One region of the Providencia sp. UF-183 genome, then DNA from elsewhere that is predicted to be linked to it. Evidence: predicted binding sites of a transcription regulator. Region 1 holds the regulator's gene; each other region holds the start of a gene.
The links. The regulator Fur, encoded in region 1, represses iron uptake genes when iron is present. The targets are predictions, from matches to a motif close to ATAATAATGAGAACNACTATCAA.

Region 1 (4,966 bases):
AAACCGCGCTTTTTTTCGCCAATCAAACCTATTCCCTCGCCTTGCAGCTATAGCACTAGGGGATTAGCTAGGGTATCATGGCGCGCTGAATTATTGGCACACCCTTTTAGCAGTTATAGACATGGCAAAAGAACAAACTGATCGTACTACTCTGGATTTGTTCGCTGAGGAACGAAGGCCTGGGCGACCTAAGACAAGCCCACTATCACGGGATGAACAATTAAGGATCAACAAACGCAATCAATTAAAACGCGATAAAGTGAATGGATTGCGCCGAGTTGAACTTAAACTAAACGAAGAAGCTGTTGCTGTACTGAATCAGTTAGCTGAAGAAAAAAATATAAGCCGTAGTGAATTAATAGAAGAAATTTTGATGTCACAACTTCAACAAGTTGATGAGACAATACTCAAGTAACGCTATCTTAGTAAATCACACAAATTTGACAGACTTATAAAAGTTTTTTCGCCAGAATAAGGCATAAAATTCTATTTATTTTCGTTCTAAATGAGTTCTAGAAGTTGAGACACTCCTTCTTTCTCTCTTAGAAAAACAAGAGGTTAATCAGTTTATGGCAGTCATCGGTATTTTCTTCGGAAGTGATACAGGTAACACAGAAAATATTGCCAAAATGATCCAAGAAAGATTAGGCAAAGACGTAGCAGAAGTTCATGACATTGCAAAATGCAGCAAAGAAGACATTGAAGCTTTTGACATTCTACTTCTTGGTATTCCAACTTGGTACTACGGCGAAGCACAATGTGATTGGGATGACTTTTTCCCAACATTAGAAGAAATTGATTTTGAAGGTAAACTCGTCGCTCTCTTTGGCTGTGGAGACCAAGAAGACTATGCAGAATACTTCTGTGATGCGATGGGGACTATTCGCGATATCATCGAACCAAGAGGTGCGGTGATTGTTGGGCACTGGCCAACCGAAGGCTACCACTTCGAAGTTTCAAAAGGTATGGCAGATGACAACCACTTTATCGGATTAGCGATTGATGAAGATCGCCAACCGGAGTTAACAGATGAACGAGTGGATGCATGGGTCAAACAAATCTCTGAAGAGATGTCATTAGCTGAAATTCTTGGCTAGTCGATTAAAAACAAGCGTTACTCTTGGCCGAATTCCTTTCCGCTCAAAATGCACCATCGCGGAACGGTCATTCGGTCTAAAATAATCGATTAAATATCCTAATTGGATAGACTTATAAGAGATTATCAAAATAATGAGACAATGCATGGTTTCTATTTTTATTTTCCATGCCTATAATTGTAAATCAGTTTAGAAGACAACTGGATTTATGTTAAAAATGTCTCATTATTGTTAAATTTATGATTTAAGATACAGGACAAACCCGCATGACAGACAACAATAAAGCATTGAAAAATGCTGGACTCAAAGTCACTCTTCCAAGACTTAAGATTTTGGAAGTACTTCAGGAGCCTGAGTGCCACCACGTCAGTGCGGAAGATCTCTATAAAAAGCTGATTGATATGGGCGAAGAGATCGGGCTAGCGACTGTATACCGTGTATTGAACCAGTTTGATGATGCAGGTATCGTTACGCGCCATAATTTCGAGGGTGGAAAATCCGTATTCGAATTAACTCAGCAGCATCACCATGACCACTTAATTTGCTTAGATTGTGGTAAAGTGATTGAGTTTACTGATGAATCGATTGAAACTCGCCAAAAAAATATCGCCGCACGTCACGGTATTAAGCTGTCTAACCACAGTTTGTACTTATATGGCCACTGCGCTGATGGTGATTGCCGCGATAACGCTGACGCACACGAAGCAAAAGAGTAATAAATTAATCACCATCATATTTTGATGGTGACCCATTCTTCAAAAGCCTGATAACCACCATTATCGGGCTTTTTTTATTGTATCCATCCACCGATAAATTAAGCATTCTCAGTGAGAATATCCATAATTTCTTTCATTTACTTTATATTTATCACTAAAATATGTCGTTAAGGTGAAATATTGAAGTGTTCTATAATAAGTTGCAATTCACTTCAAATCCTTTATATTGTTTGACGGATGAACACACCTTCTCTATTTGAGAATATTTACAATGATATCATAGTGATGCATAACGTTATCTAAAATATACCTTGCATCTTTTTTTCATATCACTGTCATATAGTTTATCTAATTAACGTCTAAAATAAGTTCAGTATATTGCTATATAGTTTTACTTTTTTTAATTTAACAAACAATTTAAGTGTAATAAAAAAGTTAAATTACAACTATATGATGTAATTTGTATATTTTTAGCTAGACTTATTTGGATTGTTCTCGTACTTCGTAAGAGATTAACTGATGAAAAAAACATATCTTTTTATTAATACTAGTTTTTTCTTCTGGTTTCTTACTTTAATAGGATGGTTTTTTCGTCATACAGCCATCACCTTATTTTCATTTGTATTATCAATTCTGTTCTTGATCTTATACTTCAATCAAAAAAAGGTAAGTAAAATGTTCACCAAAAGACAAAACAAACAAACCCCTGAAGAAACCCCTACCATTCGTGAACCTGAAATTACTTCTAAGATAGAAGAACACGTTACGATATCAACGCCAACCCTTAGTGAAGAAAAATCGAATACGATAATTTCGAGGGATGTGATGTTTGAAGGTAATATTACCTCTAATGAGCAGGTCCACATTTATGGCAAAGTCGTTGGTAACATTACAGGAAAAGATAATACCGTTAAAGTTATGCTAAATGGCCAAGTGACGGGTAATATTATTTGTAAAGAGTTGATTATTAATGGTCGAGTTGAAGGTGAATGCACCTCTGAATCCATTAGCATTGAAAATAACGGCGAAGTCCATGGAACGATTCACTACAGCAGTTTATCGATTAAAAAAGGTGGCATCCTTTCTGGACAAGCTAAAGTCAAAAATAGTGTTACTCATACAGATAAAGTCACGCAATTAAAAGATAAAGTAAAACATGATGTACCTATCATCAATAATGAAGGTGATAAAGGAATTGCTTCGTTATAAAAATTTGTTTTTCTGCACTAGGATAATGACTAAATAATAAAAATAAGGTGAATGTAATCCACCTTATTTTTAATTTTCAAACTCGCAATATAAGTATATTTTCTTATTTTATTAGGCCATTTGAAACTACGTATATATGCTATGTGTGTTTTAGTCGGTTACCATCATACTTATTTCAATGGTAACCACTATTTATTTAATTCATTAAAAAACCGTAAATGGCATCATCACCATAAACTTAATATCTTTTTCATCTTGGAAGATATTTCCATAACCACCACCATAGCTAGGAATATCGGTATGGTTATCATATTTGGTAAAGTGTAATTTAAAGAGCGTATCTTTTGCTCGACCAGTTTGAACGGTATATAGAATATCAAAGTTCCATGCACTTTCTTTTAAACGCACATCTTGGGCATATTGGGTATTTGTGCTTGGCTTTGCATCCCAACCATAAATATAGGATGTACCCACTTTCCAGCCTGCGAGATCCCAATTTTTAAGGTCGTACATCACACCTGCATATAATGCTTTTTCATTGTTGGCGTTCCAGTCTGAACGACCATCCCACCAAATATCCATACGCCCATTGGATGTCGCCCAGCCCGGCGTCATGCGTTGCAAGAAGTAGCCTTGATTACCTTCCGCTTTAACATAGGTTCCCTCAACTTTAAAATCAAACTGTTCATAGGTATAGCCTAATGTCATCGCTTGCAACCATGCTAAGCCATCATAAACGTCATTGACACCGCCATCAGAAACTTTATCTTTAGAACCATAAAATTGATATGAGAGACGCAAATCGCGTTCAGCAACAGGCACGGCATACGAAACTTTAGCAAAATACTGATCCATATAGTCTTTTGCTTGACCATAAGCCCCTTCTAGCACTAAGTTATTTTTAAAATCATATTTAAACCCAATGGAATGCAAATAGCTGATCCCAGTTTTGCCATCGGCTTCACGGAAATCATACATTGAGCGATACCATGGTGCTTTATAACGGTCTGTCCACATATAGGACATGCTTAACTCACCATTTTGCTCAAAATCAAATACACCACCGACTTCCAAACCACGATAAGTCCCCGGCATGTAACTCCAGTGTGAAGCTAATAATGTTTGCCCAGTAGGTTGAATATACCCCCCTCTTCCCCAGAAAGGACCATATTTTAATTTCGCCGCCGCTTTATAAAACGTTACACCACTACGGTCGCCAGTCCATTTTTCATCCCAACGTGATTTGGCGTCACTAAAACCAATTTCATTGGGTGCAGCAGGGCCACTGTTTGATAATTCGATCGCGGTAAAACCCGCTAAATCCAAACCGATAACATCTTGAAAATAGCCAGATGAAAAGTCTAGGCTGGCATTGAATGTGGAGTGTTTAAGATTATCTGCATACTTTTTATATTTATCGCTATTTGGGTCTAAATCCTTACGAGAACGATCCCTTTGCCAGTAATAAAGTCCACCTGTGAGTTTTGAATCTTCAAGGAATTGTTCTGCGTGAGTCATTGGCTGATACGCGATAGGCAGCATCGCGATGGCGATTTTTAAGACGAGCAACTTCCTGCCAGTATTGACATGTTTATTAACCATTCTTGTATTCCTCTAATATTTTTTATGTTTTATTTTTTCGGCCGAAATACGATTTAACTTTCCATTTAAATCTAAATATTCACAATAACTTATGTTATTTGTGATGTGATTAGCCTATTTTTTGCGACGCGAATTATCAACACAGATACTGGCTTTGTTGCCAAAATATGATCGACGACACATTAATTTTAATTAACCGTCATTATCACACATGATGTTTTTTCACAGGGTGAGATTCAACCAATTGATTTAATAAAGAAATAAAAGAGGCCTTACGATTCATTTGAATTAGATTAAAACAAATAAATTGCTAATTAGTGATTTAAATTTTCCAATAATGCC
Region 2 (4,966 bases), on a different contig from region 1:
TCCATGTAGTATTTATTGGCATTACTTTTATCGAGATAAATGGTTACATTTTCCCTATCAATATAAGGAGATGGGTCAAAATAAATATTCTCACTTTTATAACGTTTAATTGAATTTGTACTTTTATCATGTACATCTGCAATAATTTGATAAGGAGAACGCTTATTCACTTGGATCATGGTATTTTCTTCAACGCCCGTGATTTTGACTTGAATTGGCGTCCCCTCACGCAACAAACGGGTGCTTTTTTTCTTACTGGCGACACCGAGCAAAACAGGAATACCGCCAATTAACGTAAATACACCGCCGAAAATTCCCAGAAAAATACTCAGACCATATACGCCAAAGAATGAATCAATAATGGCATCTTGTGGGTTTGCAGGGTTATAAAGTATATCAATGGATTGGCCGATACTATTTCGATAGCTACTGCTCCCCATTGATGAACGAAACTCAATTTTTTGATTTTCTAGGGTGGTAAATTCAACAATTGGAAAATAGGTTTTTGACTTATCTTCCGAAACACTGATGTCCAGATCAGTGATTACCCCTGTTGTTTTGATGCCATTTTTTGCCATATCCATACCGGAATTAAGCGTAAAAGCCGTTCCGATTAAAAATAAGATGCCAATCACTAAAAAAATGGGAAAGATAAAACGGTACTTTTTCACGGTGCTATTCCTTTAATTGTGTTCTTATTACTGAGTATTATTATATAAACTGATGAATTATTTTAGTTAAGTATGGTGTTTATCTAGATATTTAGGATAATTTACGTATTCTTGGTTTTTTATACCTTATGGGCAAACAGTGATTTCTGTATTTTTAATTACCCCTGATAACTCTAGGTTTTTATTCATGTTTTTTGACCAAAAGTGTGAGAGGCTCGCCAATTTTGAAAAGCATCGTTGCGTAGTAGAATTATTGGCGTTATATTAATTGCGTTTATCTCAGGGCGGGGTGAAAGTCCCCACCGGCGGTAACATGCAACGCGCATGAAGCCCGCGAGCGCTTTATCATTTTGGTGATAAAGGTCAGCAGATCCAGTGTGAATCTGGAGCCGACGGTTATAGTCCGGATGGGAGAGAATTAACTGTATCTGCATATTTGTGCCGTAATGCACAATCATGTTCTGCATACCTGAATGGGTAGGTTGCCACTTATGGGCAATTTATTTATTCATCATTTCTCGTAATCCTAAGACTGCCTTGATTCTGGTAACTAGTTAATAACTATTTAAGAGGTTTTTACCATGGATCATACGCTACTTTCCGAATTCGGTAATCCAATCGAACGTGTTGAAAAAGCTCTCGAAGCCTTACGTCAAGGCCAAGGTGTTCTTGTTCTGGACGATGAAGATCGTGAGAACGAAGGCGATTTAGTTTTTGCAGCAGAAACCATGACCGCAGAGCAAATGGCATTTACCATTCGCTACAGCAGCGGCATTGTGTGCTTGTGTATCACTGAAGAGTGTCGTAAAAAACTGGAACTGCCAATGATGGTGGAAAATAACACCAGCCAAAATCAAACGGGCTTTACCGTGACGATTGAAGCAGCAAACGGTGTCACGACAGGTGTTTCAGCCGCAGACCGTATTACAACTATTCGTGCAGCGATTGCCGATAACGCAGTGCCAGCAGACCTAAACCACCCAGGCCACGTTTTCCCATTGCGAGGTCGCGAAGGCGGTGTATTAGCACGTCGTGGTCATACAGAAGCCTCTATCGATTTAGCGTCTTTAGCAGGGTTTAAACCAGCAGGTGTATTATGTGAATTGACCAACGATGATGGCTCAATGGCTCGTACACCAGATGTGGCGGCATTCGGTAAGCAACATGGTCTGACGGTAGTGACTATCGAGGATTTAGTTCAATATCGTTTGCAGCTTGAAAAGAAAGCGAGCTGATCCTCGTCATATTTCGCGCTGTGGCGGTGTTGGCTTCTCTTAGCCATCTTAGTCACATACTTATGTATGCTCCTAAGAATGGCTTCGTTTGCCGCCTAGCCACAACGCGAACTATTTAGAGGATGTCTTCGTCGTATTTCAAGCGGTGGCGTTGTTGGCTTCTCTTAGCCATCTTAGTCACATACTGGTGTATGCTCCTAAGAATGACTTCGTTTGCCGCCTAGCCACAACGCGAACTATTTAGAGGATGTCTTCGTCGTATTTCAAGCGGTGGCGGTGTTGGCTTCTCTTAGCCATCTTAGTCACATACTGGTGTATGCTCCTAAGAATGACTTCGTTTGCCGCCTAGTCACAACGCGAACTATTTAGAGGAATATCCTCGTCATATTTCGAGTGATCACTGCGTTGGCTTCACGCCGCTACCCTAGTCACATACTTATGTATGCTCCTAGGGATAGCTTTGTTTTGCCGCCTTGCGCTAACTCGAACTATTTAGAGGAATGTTCTTGTCGTATTTTGAGAAGGCGCTCGTTTTTTTAAACTTAAATATAAATGGCTAATTTGACCGGAGTTATTTAAGTTATTGATAATACGTTAAGCATATAGAATATTATTAAGGCCACTGAGTTGCACACCTCGTGGCCTTTTCAATTTTTTTGATGATCATACTCATAATTAGGCCACTGTGTTTTTTGCACAAAAGCGTATGCTGTAAGTAGAAACTAATTGAGTTGGAGTTGAAATCATCATGTCGGTAAATACTTCAGTCGTAAATAACAAGATCCCCGCGATTTTTATAGGCCACGGTAGCCCAATGAATGCTATCGAGGACAATCCTTATACCAAAGCGTGGGAGCAGCTCGGCAAAACCTTACCCCGTCCAAATGCGATATTGGTGATTTCAGCGCACTGGTATACTCGTGGTACGGCGGTGACCTCGATGTTAAAACCTAAAACGATCCATGATTTTGGCGGGTTTCCAGACGCGTTATACCAAATTGAATACCCAGCACCAGGTTCACCAGAACTTGCTCAGCAGGTTGCCGATTTATTAGCACCAGAACCTATTTACCTTGATAAGGAAGAGTGGGGGCTTGACCACGGGACATGGGAAATTTTAGTGCGCATGTATCCAGAAGCGGATATTCCGGTGATCCAACTAAGCATTGATGGCACAAAACCTGCGACTTGGCATTATGAGTTAGGCAAAAAGTTGTCAGTTCTCAGAGAGCAAGGCGTGCTTATCATGGGCAGTGGGAATGTGGTGCATAATCTGCGTGCGATGAATTGGCAAAATGCACAAGCAGAGCCTTATCCATGGGCTTTGTCTTTTGAACAATTTGTCTACGATAACTTGCAAAGTAAAGCTCTCCCACACCCGCTCACTAAAGGGCTAGAAAGGGAAGATGGCAAATTATCCAACCCATCGGCAGAACATTACCTGCCTATTTTACCCATTTTAGGAGCTTGGGATGGTGAAGAAGAGATATGCACACCGATTGAAGGAATTGTGTCGGCGTCGTTGAGTATGATGTCAGTCATCGTCGGCTCTTCCTCGTCATGTTTCAAGTGATCACTGCGTTGGCTCTTCCTCGTCATATTTCGAGTAATCACTGCGTTGGCTTCACGCCGCTACCCTAGTCACATACTTATGTATGCTCCTAGGGATAGCTTTGTTTTGCCGCCTTGCGCTAACTCGAACTATTTAGAGGAATATTTTCGTTGTATTTAGAGGAATGCCTTCATTGTGTTTAGAGGTGTTTTATCTTTGTATTTCGAGCCAATCGCATAGATATTTTAGGTTGTCATATTTTTTAAGGCATAAAAAAGCCCAAACAAAATTAATTGCTTGGGCTTTTGTGATCGAGTTATTGATCAGTCGATGATTGTATGTGGATAGAAACGAGACAGATCTTGAGTGATCAGTTCTTTATCTTCACGAATACAAATTCCCGCAGGTTGATCATTCACCAGCCAGCTCCCGACTAAGGTATAACTACCTTCAAATTGGGGTAGTGGGTGGAATTGTTGAATAATCATACCTTCTTCGCCGTATGGGCCATCCGCAGCGGCAATTTCTTTGCCATTTTCAATAATACGGATGTTGGCACCTTCACGGGAAAATAAAGGTTTAATCACATACTTATCGAGCTCAGGCTGCGTTTTGCCATCGGCAAAATAAGCAGGAAGCAAGTTTGGATGATCAGGGAACATTTCCCATAACATCGGGAGCAATGCTTTGTTCGAAATAATGCTCTTCCAGGCAGGTTCTAACCAGCGAACACCAGCATCTTGCAGCTTGGTAGAGAAAATTTCACGTAGCATAAACTCCCATGGATACAGCTTAAACAGATTACTGATAACCTGATCTTGTGTATCTGTGAATTCGCCTCTTTCACCTAAACCGATTTCATCAATATATAAGAACTCGGTAGCAACGCCCGCTTCATTGGCACAGTCTTGTAAATATTGCACTGTACCACGGTCTTCTTCCGTATCACGGCAGCAAGACATGTGCAGCAGACGGAAACCGTATTGATCTTTAAGTTGAGTAAAACGTTCGATCAACTGTTCTTGAATGCTGTTAAACTGATCCGCATTTTCAGGCAGCTTGCCCGCTTCAATTTGATCTTCTAACCAGATCCATTGGAAAAATGCGGATTCATATAAAGATGTTGGCGTATCGGCGTTATTTTCCAGTAACTTCGGTGGGTTGACGCCATCGTAGGCAAGATCGAGCCTTGAATATAATGAAGGCTGTTCGCTTTTCCACGAGCTACGGACAAATTCCCAGCAGTGTTTAGGAATTTGAAAGCGTGCCAGTAATTCGTCACTTTCAATAACACGTTCAACCACTTTTAGGCACATTTGATGCAGTTCAGCGGTTGCATCTTCGATTTCGTCGATTTGTGCCAGAGTGAATTGATAATAAGCATCTTCAGACCAGTACGGCTCGCCGTACATGGTGTGAAATTCAAAGCCAAACTCAGAGGCTTTCTCGCGCCAATTTGGGCGCTCAACAATAGGAACTCGTTTCATTACAGATCAACCACCCATTGA
Region 3 (4,966 bases), on a different contig from region 1:
ACAGTTTTAAGCCAGTCAGTGGGTCATTTCCGCCAGTGTAATAACTGGTTAATTTATTTTTAAAATCTGTATTAAAGAACGTTAAGCTCGCATCAAAGCCGGACTCATGGTTATAGGCAATGCTGATTTCTTCACTAACGCTTTTTTCAGGTTTTAGATCAGGGTTACCATGAATGATACCTAAGCCTTTTTCAGTAGACGTTCCATAATTAGGGCTGATTTCACGTAATGTTGGTGCACGGAATGCTGAAGACACACCCCCCTTAATAGTGATTTCATCTGTCAGGTAATAAACCGCATAACCGCGAGGGTTCCAGTGGTCACCATAAAATTCATGGTGGTCTAAACGTAGTCCACCTGTCAATATTAGGTTCTCTGTCGCAGTAAATTCATTCTCTAAGAAGAAAGCGTGTTGTTCCGCGGTTAGTTTGGCATTTTCAGTTGTTGAAGCGCCTGTTGATGAAGTATCTTTTAATTTAGCATGTTGAAATTGACCACCAACAGTTAAAATATTGTCAGGTAAAAATGCGACAATTTTTCCATCAACAACGGTATTGGTAATTTCAGGTACGCGATCCTCGTAACGATATTCAGTGATCTTAGTCGCTGGGTCTGTAATGTCTGTTTTGGTTCTTTTTTTCGTATTTTCTTGGTAAACACTTAGTTCAGTATTAAATGAATCCCAGTCCCCTTTATAGGTTAATGCAAAATGGTTACGGTCATTGTGGATTTCTGAGTGTTTATTTGCTCTTGGCTTACCATTAAATTCGCTAGTTGGCGCAAGGGAATTACCCGGTTTTTCTTCTCGTTCTTGTGTGGTTCTGCCGGCTTCTAATAAGAACGTTTGGTTTTCCATTGGGGTAAAGGTCAACTTAGCCGTGAGGCTTTTATTGTCCTTTTTATGATGGCCATCCGCTATCTTATCTTCCTGACGATAATCACCACCACCGTATAACTGCAAGCCTAATTTATCTTTAACTAATGGGCCTGACAGATAGAAGTTACCGTCGGTGGAATTACCGCTATCACTGTTTTCTTGGATAATCGCGCCTGTGGTTACGCTGCCGTGCCACTCATTGGTGGTTTTTTTAGTGATGATATTGATAACACCACCCATTGCATCTGAACCATACAGGGAAGACATTGGTCCACGGATTACTTCAATGCGTTCAATGGCTTCGACGGGCGGCATAAAGCCCGCTTCAAAACCGCCGCTGCCATTTGGGCGTGATTCACGGCTATTTTGGCGACGTCCATCAACCAGTATTAAGGTGTACTCACCGGGTAAGCCACGGATATTAATATCTTGTTTATTGGCTGAACCTACAATGCTGACACCTTCTACGTCTTTAACCGCATCAGCAAGGTCGCGCACAGGTTTATTTTGTAACTGTTCGGCGGTGATCACCGTGATACTGGCAGGGGCATCGCGTAATTGTTGTGAATAACCCGATGCGGTGACGATAAGTTTGTCTGAATCTTCTGCTGCTGTCGTACTAAATGAAGTCAAAGCCGCGCAAATACCTGCGGCGACAAGTGTGTAGTGATGTTGCGTAGTCATAGTAATCCCTAGCAAATAGAAATGAGAATGATAATTATATTGTTTGCGAATACTATCACTAAAACATATCGGAAATAAATGATTGGCGAGCTAATTTATGGTCAATATTTGATCTCAGTTAATAATTTTCCCCTATAGCAAAAATGGACTTGCTGGTTTTTACCAAGCTTAACGAAAAATTAAGGTTTAACTTTGGTTTATGGAGTTTGTGGTTAAGCGAAATTACAGTAGCGCGAGCGTCTACTCGGGAATTTTATGACTTATGAAACACATCTTTTTAGCCATTTCATTATTTTTCATTTGCTTGAACACACAGGCAGAGGAAATTCGTTTAAGCGTCACAAACCCAAAAAATGTGATGGCGGTTGATGTCGTCAGCATTCCGGGCAAATTTGTGGCAAAAAACGAAATTTCGATTGGTTCTCCACTGCAACAGCAAATGGTCACCGCAGTGTTTGTGGAAGAAGGGGAATGGGTTGAAAAAGGGCAATTGCTTGCGACGTTGGAATCACCCATCCAAAGTGCAGGGGTTAATCAATTAAAAGCAGAAATTGATAAAGCTGCCGCATACATTAAGCAACAAGAAGCGCTCAGCGCCCAATCGCAACAAGAACTGCAACGTTTATCACCGCTGGCAAAAACAGGGGTGATTTCGGCGAATGAATTTGGTAAAGCCAAATCAGAAGCGGCCGCACAGAGTGCATTGTTAACAGCAAGCCGTGCGGAACTGCGCCAACTCAAAGCCCAATTAATGCGTGAACAAAGCCAAGAAGACAAATCGAAAATTATTGCGCCTGTTTCGGGGGTGATCAGTGAGCGTCATGCGATGAATGGCACGCTGTCAGATAACAGCTTGTTATTTAAGCTGATTGAAAATAATGAATTGGAATTTGAAGCGCAGGCACACCCTTCCGAGCTTTCTCGCATTGTGGGCAGTAATCCCGTCGTGATTAACCTTGATGAAAATCAATCAACATCGGGGAAATTACGTTATTTGTCGCCAAAAATAGATGCATTAACCCAACTTGGAAAAATCCGTGTGGCGCTGACTGAGCCAACCAAACACGTGCGTCTAGGTGAAACAGGCACCATGGCGTACAGCAATTCACCGCGCGAACAGCTATCGCTACCTTATAGTGCCATTCGTACAGAACCCAATGGTGAGCGTTTTATTTTTACCGTGACAGACGGCAAAGTGGCGAAACAAAAAATACAAATTGGCAAAATTCAGCAAGGACGAGTGGAAGTGTTAACACCATTAGCGCCAAGTTTAGAGGTCGTGGCTTATGCACAAGCTTTTTTATCGGATGATGACACTGTTGTGCCTGTGAAGGATAGCCAATGAAATTACAGTTATCTTCTTGGGCCATCACACGGCCTATCCCCACAATAGTGATGTTTTTAGCATTAACGATTGCGGGGTTATTTTCATTTAATCAATTACCTGTAACTGCCAACCCCGTAGTGACGTTCCCGATCGTGACGATTACTGTGACCCAAGATGGTTCATCGCCAACAGAGCTGGAAAATGCAGTCACCAAGCGGGTGGAGCGTGCGGTGTCTGGCATACCGGGTATTCGCCATATTACCTCTTCTATTAGCGAAGGGGCATCGAGCACCACCATTGAGTTTGACCTCAGTGTTGATGCCCACGTTGCGACCAATGATGTACGTGAAAAAATGGGGCAAATCCGTGGAGAGCTACCCCAAACAATAGATGAGCCATTGATTAACCGCGTCGATGTCGAGGGTGGGGCTATTCTACGTTATGCCGTTTCGTCGGAAACTGAATCTCTCGCGGATTTGTCTTGGTTTGTGGATGATACGGTCAGTAAGCAATTGATCACAGTGCCGGGGGTGCAAAAAGTCAGTCGCTTAGGGGATACCGAACGCGTGATCCGCATCGAGCCTGATGCAAATAAATTGGCTGCGATGCAAATCTCCATAGCCAGTATTAATGAATTACTGAAAAATAATCACCAGAACTCGGCAGGTGGTAACTCAAAATATAATTCGTTGCAGCATACCATCCGTGTATTAGGTGAAAAATCGACCGCGGATGAGATAAAAAACATCATGTTACCCGTTGATAACCAGCAATCGGTACGGTTGGGTGAAATTGCCAATATTTATGATGGCCATAAGAATGTGAAATCTATTTCGCAGTTTAATGGTCAGGATGTGGTCGGTTTTGCGGTTTATCGCGCCAAAGGCTCCAGTGATACCAAAGTAGGGCAAGGCGTTGCTGAAGCGGTCGAAAAATTACAAAAAGCGAATCCAGATATTGATATCCGCCTGATTTCCTCAACAGTTAAATACACGGAATCGAGCTTCTTTTTAACCATTCAGACCTTATTAGAAGGGGCGTTTCTCACCGTCATTATCGTCTTTTTCTTTTTGAAAAGCTGGCGTGCAACGTTGGTGGCGGCAGTGGCATTACCATTATCGATTTTGCCGACCTTTTTTGTATTGGCGCTGTTTGATTACAGCTTGAACAGTATTACGTTGCTAGCTTTGACATTGGTTATTGGGATATTGGTAGATGATGCCATTGTTGAAATTGAAAATATTCAAAAGTATATCGAGCGTGGCGAGCGCCCCTATTTAGCGGCACTAAAAGCGTCTGATGCTATCGGTTTTGCGATTGTCGCAATCACATTGACCATTGTGGCGGTGTTCTTGCCTGTCAGTTTTATTGGGGGCTTTGTAGGGCAGTATTTCGTGCCATTTGGTGTGACAGTGTCAGCAGCAGTGCTCTCTTCATTGCTAGTTGCTCGCTTGGTGACGCCATTAATGGCCGCTTATGTGTTGTTACCACAAAAGGGGGTGCACGATGGTGCGAAAATCCCTAACTGGATAGCGCGTTATACGCGGTTTTTATTACTCACGTTAACGCACCGAAAATTAGCGTCTGCATTGGCGGGGAGCTTTTTAATCGGCTCTGTGGCGGTGGCCAGCTTGTTACCCGTCGGTTTTATGCCTGATGGTGATATCAGTATCAGCCAAATTAATATTGAGCTGCCACCGGGTACGCCTGTTGAGCAAACGCAGCAAAAAATGAATGAAATAACAAAACAGTTAAAAGATAGGCCTGAAATTCTTTCGACGTATACGGTTGCTGGGATTGCGGACGACTCTGAGGGGGTTGCTCAACACAAAGGTGAAATGATCCTCACCCTCGTCGAACCGAGTGAACGTGCATTATCACAAAAGCAATTTGAGCTTGAAATATCAAAGTGGTTAAGTGAAAAAACAGATGCACGTTATACCTTTAGTAACAGTAATGGCGGTAAAGAATTCTCCTTAATGTTTACAGGGACGAACCCTCAAGAGCTGGAAGCATCAATGCAAAAGCTGCGTGATGCGATGGCCAAAGTGGAAGGGCTAAAAAACGTTCAGGTCATG
Region 4 (4,966 bases), on a different contig from region 1:
GTCCATATTGCCACAAAAACTAATATAGCCTATTGCACCACAATATCCATGTCGGCGATGAGGTTCTAATTCTTCAATAATTTCCATCGCACGAATTTTTGGCGCCCCTGTAATGGACCCACCAGGGAAGCAAGCTTGCAATAAATCGGTGGCTTGGTAAGGGCTGTCTAATCTTGCCGTGATAGTGCTGACCAAGTGGTGAACGGCGGGGAATGGTTCAACCACAAACAATTCTGGCACCTTAACCGTTCCCGGTTTAGCAACACGGCCGATATCATTGCGCAATAAATCGACAATCATTAGGTTTTCTGCACGGTCTTTAGGGGAGTTAGCCAGTTTATCAGCTTGCGCTAAATCTTCTTGCTTATCCTCTAAACGCGGAAGTGTGCCTTTAATCGGGCGTGTTTGGATATCGCCGTCTTGTAACAAAATAAAGCGTTCAGGAGAAATGCTAATCACAGCATTTTCCGGTAGACGTATAAAGGAAGAGAATGGGGCGCCATTCGTTTCAAGTAATGCTAGGAACGCATTCCATTCATCTCCTTTATATTTGGCTTTAAAGCGCTGCGCCAGATTAATTTGATAACAGTCGCCATTACGCAAATATTCATGAATACGTGCAATATTTTGCTGGTACTCATCTTCAGTCATATTGGAGTGCCAAGGTGTATTGAGCTTAAACTTATTTTTGCGTGGCGTTTTCTGGCTTTGCAGCCAAGTTAAACGCGCCTCGGCATCTTCATGGCTAATTAATGTGACGGTTTTGTCTTGGTGATCAACAATCAGCGCCCATAAATAGATACCTACGGCCATATCGGGAAATGTTAATTCAGTTTTCGCGATTTCAGGGATTATTTCAATACGGCGTCCAAGGTCATAGCTCCAAATACCGAGAGCGCCACCATTAAATGGCAATGTGTTATCCAATATTTGGTTTGCATGGTGCTTATCAAGTTGTGCTTGAAGCAGGGCGAATGGTGATGCTTCAGAAATAATAGGTTCTTGATTCTGTTCAGTAATTGTTGTCTGTGTCTGATAAGTTATGAGTGTTGTAATGGGATCAGCTACAATAATATCAAACCGGTTATGTGAGTGTTTCGCATTGCCTGAATGCAGTAGCATCGCCCAAGGTTGGTGAGCGAGGGGCGTAAAATAATCAATTGCCGCAGTTGGGCTATAAGGTAACTGAATTTTATTAATAATCATGGTGATAAGTTTACTTTTTCGCAAGTGATTCTAGCTGACTAACAGATACTCTTATCTTAATAATCGAAGAGATGTTAAAATCTTAATTATTGATTTTAGTCTTTTATGAATGAGGTTTAAACCATGTTATCAGGGATCCCTGCACTTAATCATGAAGAACAGCAAGAAGCGGTAGAAAAAATTCACCAATTAATGGCTGACGGTATGAGTAGTGGCGAAGCTATTGCACTCGTTGCACAAGAAATTCGTGAGAAACATCAAGGCAAAGAGCAAATACATGTTCGTTTTGACGATGAAAATTAATAATAAGTAAACATACTATTAACATCCATACATGAATCTGATAGATTAATATTAGTTAAGTCATTCTGTTTATCAATGTCGTTAGAAAATAACTTACAGATAACGCGCAAATTTAACACCTTCTTATAGGCTTAAATAGGCAGCAAAACTAATCAAAAATCTTTACCTAACAATTAGGTATCGGGGGAGAGTATGGAAGCGAATAAAAAAATTGCTATTGCTTTAGGGACGTGCGCTCTTGTTTTTAGTTCTTTCGCACTAAGTGTTAACAAGGATGAAGGTAAGGCTGCACCGTTTGTGAGCTGTGGTGCACTAACTGAGCCACAAATTGCGGCTCAGGTTAAAAGTGATTTTATGCATAATCGTTTACCGCGCTGGACAGAAGAAAAAGCCGCATTAGGTAAAAAAGCTGTCGCTTGGGTTAATGATAATGAGGTTACGAAGACAGATACAGGATATACCATCCCGTTAGTCGTTCGAGGTTCAAAATCTGATCTGCATTATTCTGTTTCAGTGGATTGTCAAAATAATACTGTAACGTATAACACGTCTAAATAATTCAGCAGTATTCAGCTGTTTGCATTGAAAAATTGAAAAGAGGGTTATCCCCTCTTTTTTCTTAACGATTTCTCGGTTCGTACGGTAACCGTGAGAAATTTTGTGATAACTGACGGTAATAAACCAGCCGTTCTCTAAAATACTCCCTCAAATGTTCGGGTTGCTCCCGCTCAACAGCATCGGCAAGAATGGCGATGTTATAGCGTTCTTTGAATGCAACGCCAGATGCCAATAAGTCAACGTTAACTTTATCCATTTCATCTTTGGGTAATAAAGCAAGATTGTGGCTCATATTAATTCTCTATCACATAATGGAACTTAGGAATATTGTAGCGATTAAATGAGAAGAAGTCTCAATTCTTTATCGAAAAGAACGTGAAAATATAACTAAAATAATATAGTTTTATATTTAATTAATAACTTTGAAAACAGTGAAAGATAATGAGATTGATTATTATTGTTTTTAACAAAAGTTATTAATAATCAGTAAATTGGATTTTTTTGTTTTCAGAATGTTTTGGGGTTTTAATTATTGTAATACTGTGCATAATAGCTTCAGGAATATTTAAACATTAAGGTAAAAAATATGTTAACTACTGATATGGTCAAAAAATTAAACGAACAATTAAATCTTGAGTTTTACTCTGCGAACCTTTATTTGCAAATGAGTGCGTGGTGTAGCGATAAAGGCTACGAAGGCGCGGCTGCTTTTTTAAAAGCACATTCTCAAGAAGAAATGGAACATATGCAGCGTTTGTTTGATTACCTTAGCGATACAGGGGCTCTGCCACTATTAGGTCAAATTGCGGCACCACCTGTTGATTTTAAATCTATTTCAGATGTTTTTAATCAAACGTATGAGCACGAGCAATTAATTACGCGTGAAATTAACAAACTAGCGCACTTAGCGATGACAACACAAGATTACTCAACGTTCAACTTCCTACAATGGTACGTTGCTGAGCAGCACGAAGAAGAGAAATTATTTAAATCTGTGTTGGATAAACTGGACATGGTGGGTGAGTCTGGTAAAGCGCTATTCTTACTGGATAAAGATTTAAAAAACCTGTCATCAACAGCGCACATTTAATTTTGTGTTGTGAATAGGTCATTACTAAAACGTAATCTCTCTATTTGATGTATAAAAACCGTAATAGGCTTATGGACAAAAGTGGTTAATTTCAATGTTCATAAGCCTTTTTCTTTTCATTTTGTGTGAATACTCACAGGATGAGCCCCTAAATCCCGTTTTTAAGCGGCACAAACCGTTTTTTTCCGTATAATGATTGGCAAATATTCTAAATTCACCTGCAAATTAAGAGGTTACTATGCCAATTACCCATATTAAATCTTCATGGCGCAAATTAAGTGCAATTGCTGTTCTTTTCTTAGGGATGTCTTTCCAACAAGCTTTTGCCCATGCTCATTTAAAAGACCAACTTCCAGCGGAAGGCGCTGCGGTTGAGCAAACACCTGAGTCAATCACGTTAAATTTTTCTGAAGGCATTGAGGTTAACTTTACAAAGGTGTCTATCATTGGCCCTGAAAAAAACATTATCAAAACAGGGAAAGCAGCGTTAGACCCTAACAATGACACTAAAGTGATTGTGCCAGTTGAAGATAAACTGACTTCAGGCAAATACGATGTTAACTGGAGTGTTGTTTCTGTTGATGGTCACAAAACCAAAGGGACCTATAGCTTTACAGTGAAATAATATGTCACTTGAAGCGTTTTATACCTTAATTCGTTTTATTCATTTTATCGCTGCAATATTGATGTGTGGAATGTCAATATTTGCGGCGTTGCTCAGTTGCGGGCAATTTAGCTATTTAATTAGTCGTTATTTGAATAAAGGGATTAACTTCTGTGCTGTTATCACCATTGTGACCTCTTTTGGCTGGATGCTAGCACAAGCGGGTTTAATGGGCGATGGCTGGGAGGACGCGACGGATTGGGATATTTGGCAGGGTGTGCTCGGGACATCATTTGGCCAAATTTGGCGTTGGGAACTTCTATTCTCGGTGATTTTATTGGTGGTTTTGCTTGTTAAATCCATCAAGATCCGCCTGCACCTTATTTTAATTCTATCTATTATTCTTCTTGGGTTACACGCACTTATCGGCCATGCTGCGATGCAAGATGGCATTACTGGTGCGCTTTATCGCTTTAATCAATTTGTTCATCTTATTAGTTCAGCCTATTGGTTTGGGGGCTTATGGCCATTTTTAATCTGCATACAGTTTTTGCGTAATAAACGTGAACTTGTCGCAGGAATGGATGCACAAATTATTAAGACAATGAAGCGGTTCTCGCGTTATGGGCACGTCGCAGTCGTTTTGGTGGTCATCACTGGTGTTATTAGCGCAATAAGCATCTTACCACAATGGCCGATGGTCTATTCAGGTTCAGAATATCAATCGCTGCTTTGGTTTAAGATTATATTGGTCATGGGAATGATGATGCTAGCATCAATTAATCGCTATTATATCGTGCCAAGGATCAAGCAAAAAGGGCAAGTCAATTACCTGATCATCAATAGTTGGGTCGAATTATTGCTTGGCACAATGGCAATTTTAGCAGTAGCCATTTTTGCCACGTATCAACCTGTGTAGCAAAACCACTCTATTTATTTGATAATAGCGGCTTATTATCTCATTCGTTTAACAAGGTCATTTCAATGAAATCTAAACTCATTATTTGCTTATTATTGGTTGGCGGGACAATTAGCGCGGCTATTGCTGCGCCTTTAACATCCGTTAGTAAAAAACAATTTGGCGATGATTGGCCATTTACACGTGAAGAGGTGATGTTGGAGTGTCGCAGTAATGGTGCGCTGGTGGTGATCAACCCAGCTACGTTAATGCAGTACCCATTAAATGATATCGCAGCAACCCAAAT

Region 2: the regulator Fur is predicted to act here: its motif matches at 2,563-2,585, upstream of ygiD (4,5-DOPA-extradiol-dioxygenase).
Region 3: the regulator Fur is predicted to act here: its motif matches at 1,577-1,599, upstream of AC4IFT_RS10810 (TonB-dependent receptor domain-containing protein).
Region 4: the regulator Fur is predicted to act here: its motif matches at 2,503-2,525, upstream of ftnA (non-heme ferritin).

The regions. Positions count from the first base shown of each region.
Region 1 covers NZ_JBSICD010000008.1:189,103-194,068, reverse strand. The annotation lists gene ybfE (LexA regulated protein) at 122-415, shown strand; gene fldA (flavodoxin FldA) at 570-1,097, shown strand; gene fur (ferric iron uptake transcriptional regulator) at 1,364-1,813, shown strand; gene AC4IFT_RS10090 (bactofilin family protein) at 2,489-3,022, shown strand; gene chiP (chitoporin ChiP) at 3,227-4,624, opposite strand.
Region 2 covers NZ_JBSICD010000011.1:19,331-24,296, reverse strand. The annotation lists gene AC4IFT_RS11800 (DUF3592 domain-containing protein) at 1-671, opposite strand, end outside; FMN riboswitch at 943-1,094, shown strand; gene ribB (3,4-dihydroxy-2-butanone-4-phosphate synthase) at 1,253-1,906, shown strand; gene ygiD (4,5-DOPA-extradiol-dioxygenase) at 2,655-3,479, shown strand; gene AC4IFT_RS11785 (glutathionylspermidine synthase family protein) at 3,782-4,945, opposite strand; gene AC4IFT_RS11780 (DUF1190 family protein) at 4,952-4,966, opposite strand, start outside.
Region 3 covers NZ_JBSICD010000009.1:138,196-143,161, forward strand. The annotation lists gene AC4IFT_RS10810 (TonB-dependent receptor domain-containing protein) at 1-1,561, opposite strand, end outside; gene AC4IFT_RS10815 (efflux RND transporter periplasmic adaptor subunit) at 1,824-2,906, shown strand; gene AC4IFT_RS10820 (efflux RND transporter permease subunit) at 2,903-4,966, shown strand, end outside.
Region 4 covers NZ_JBSICD010000007.1:93,132-98,097, reverse strand. The annotation lists gene pabB (aminodeoxychorismate synthase component 1) at 1-1,206, opposite strand, end outside; gene AC4IFT_RS08665 (YoaH family protein) at 1,330-1,509, shown strand; gene yebF (protein YebF) at 1,702-2,067, shown strand; gene AC4IFT_RS08655 (DNA polymerase III subunit theta) at 2,129-2,359, opposite strand; gene ftnA (non-heme ferritin) at 2,654-3,157, shown strand; gene yobA (CopC domain-containing protein YobA) at 3,396-3,782, shown strand; gene copD (copper homeostasis membrane protein CopD) at 3,784-4,680, shown strand; gene AC4IFT_RS08635 (DUF2511 domain-containing protein) at 4,746-4,966, shown strand, end outside.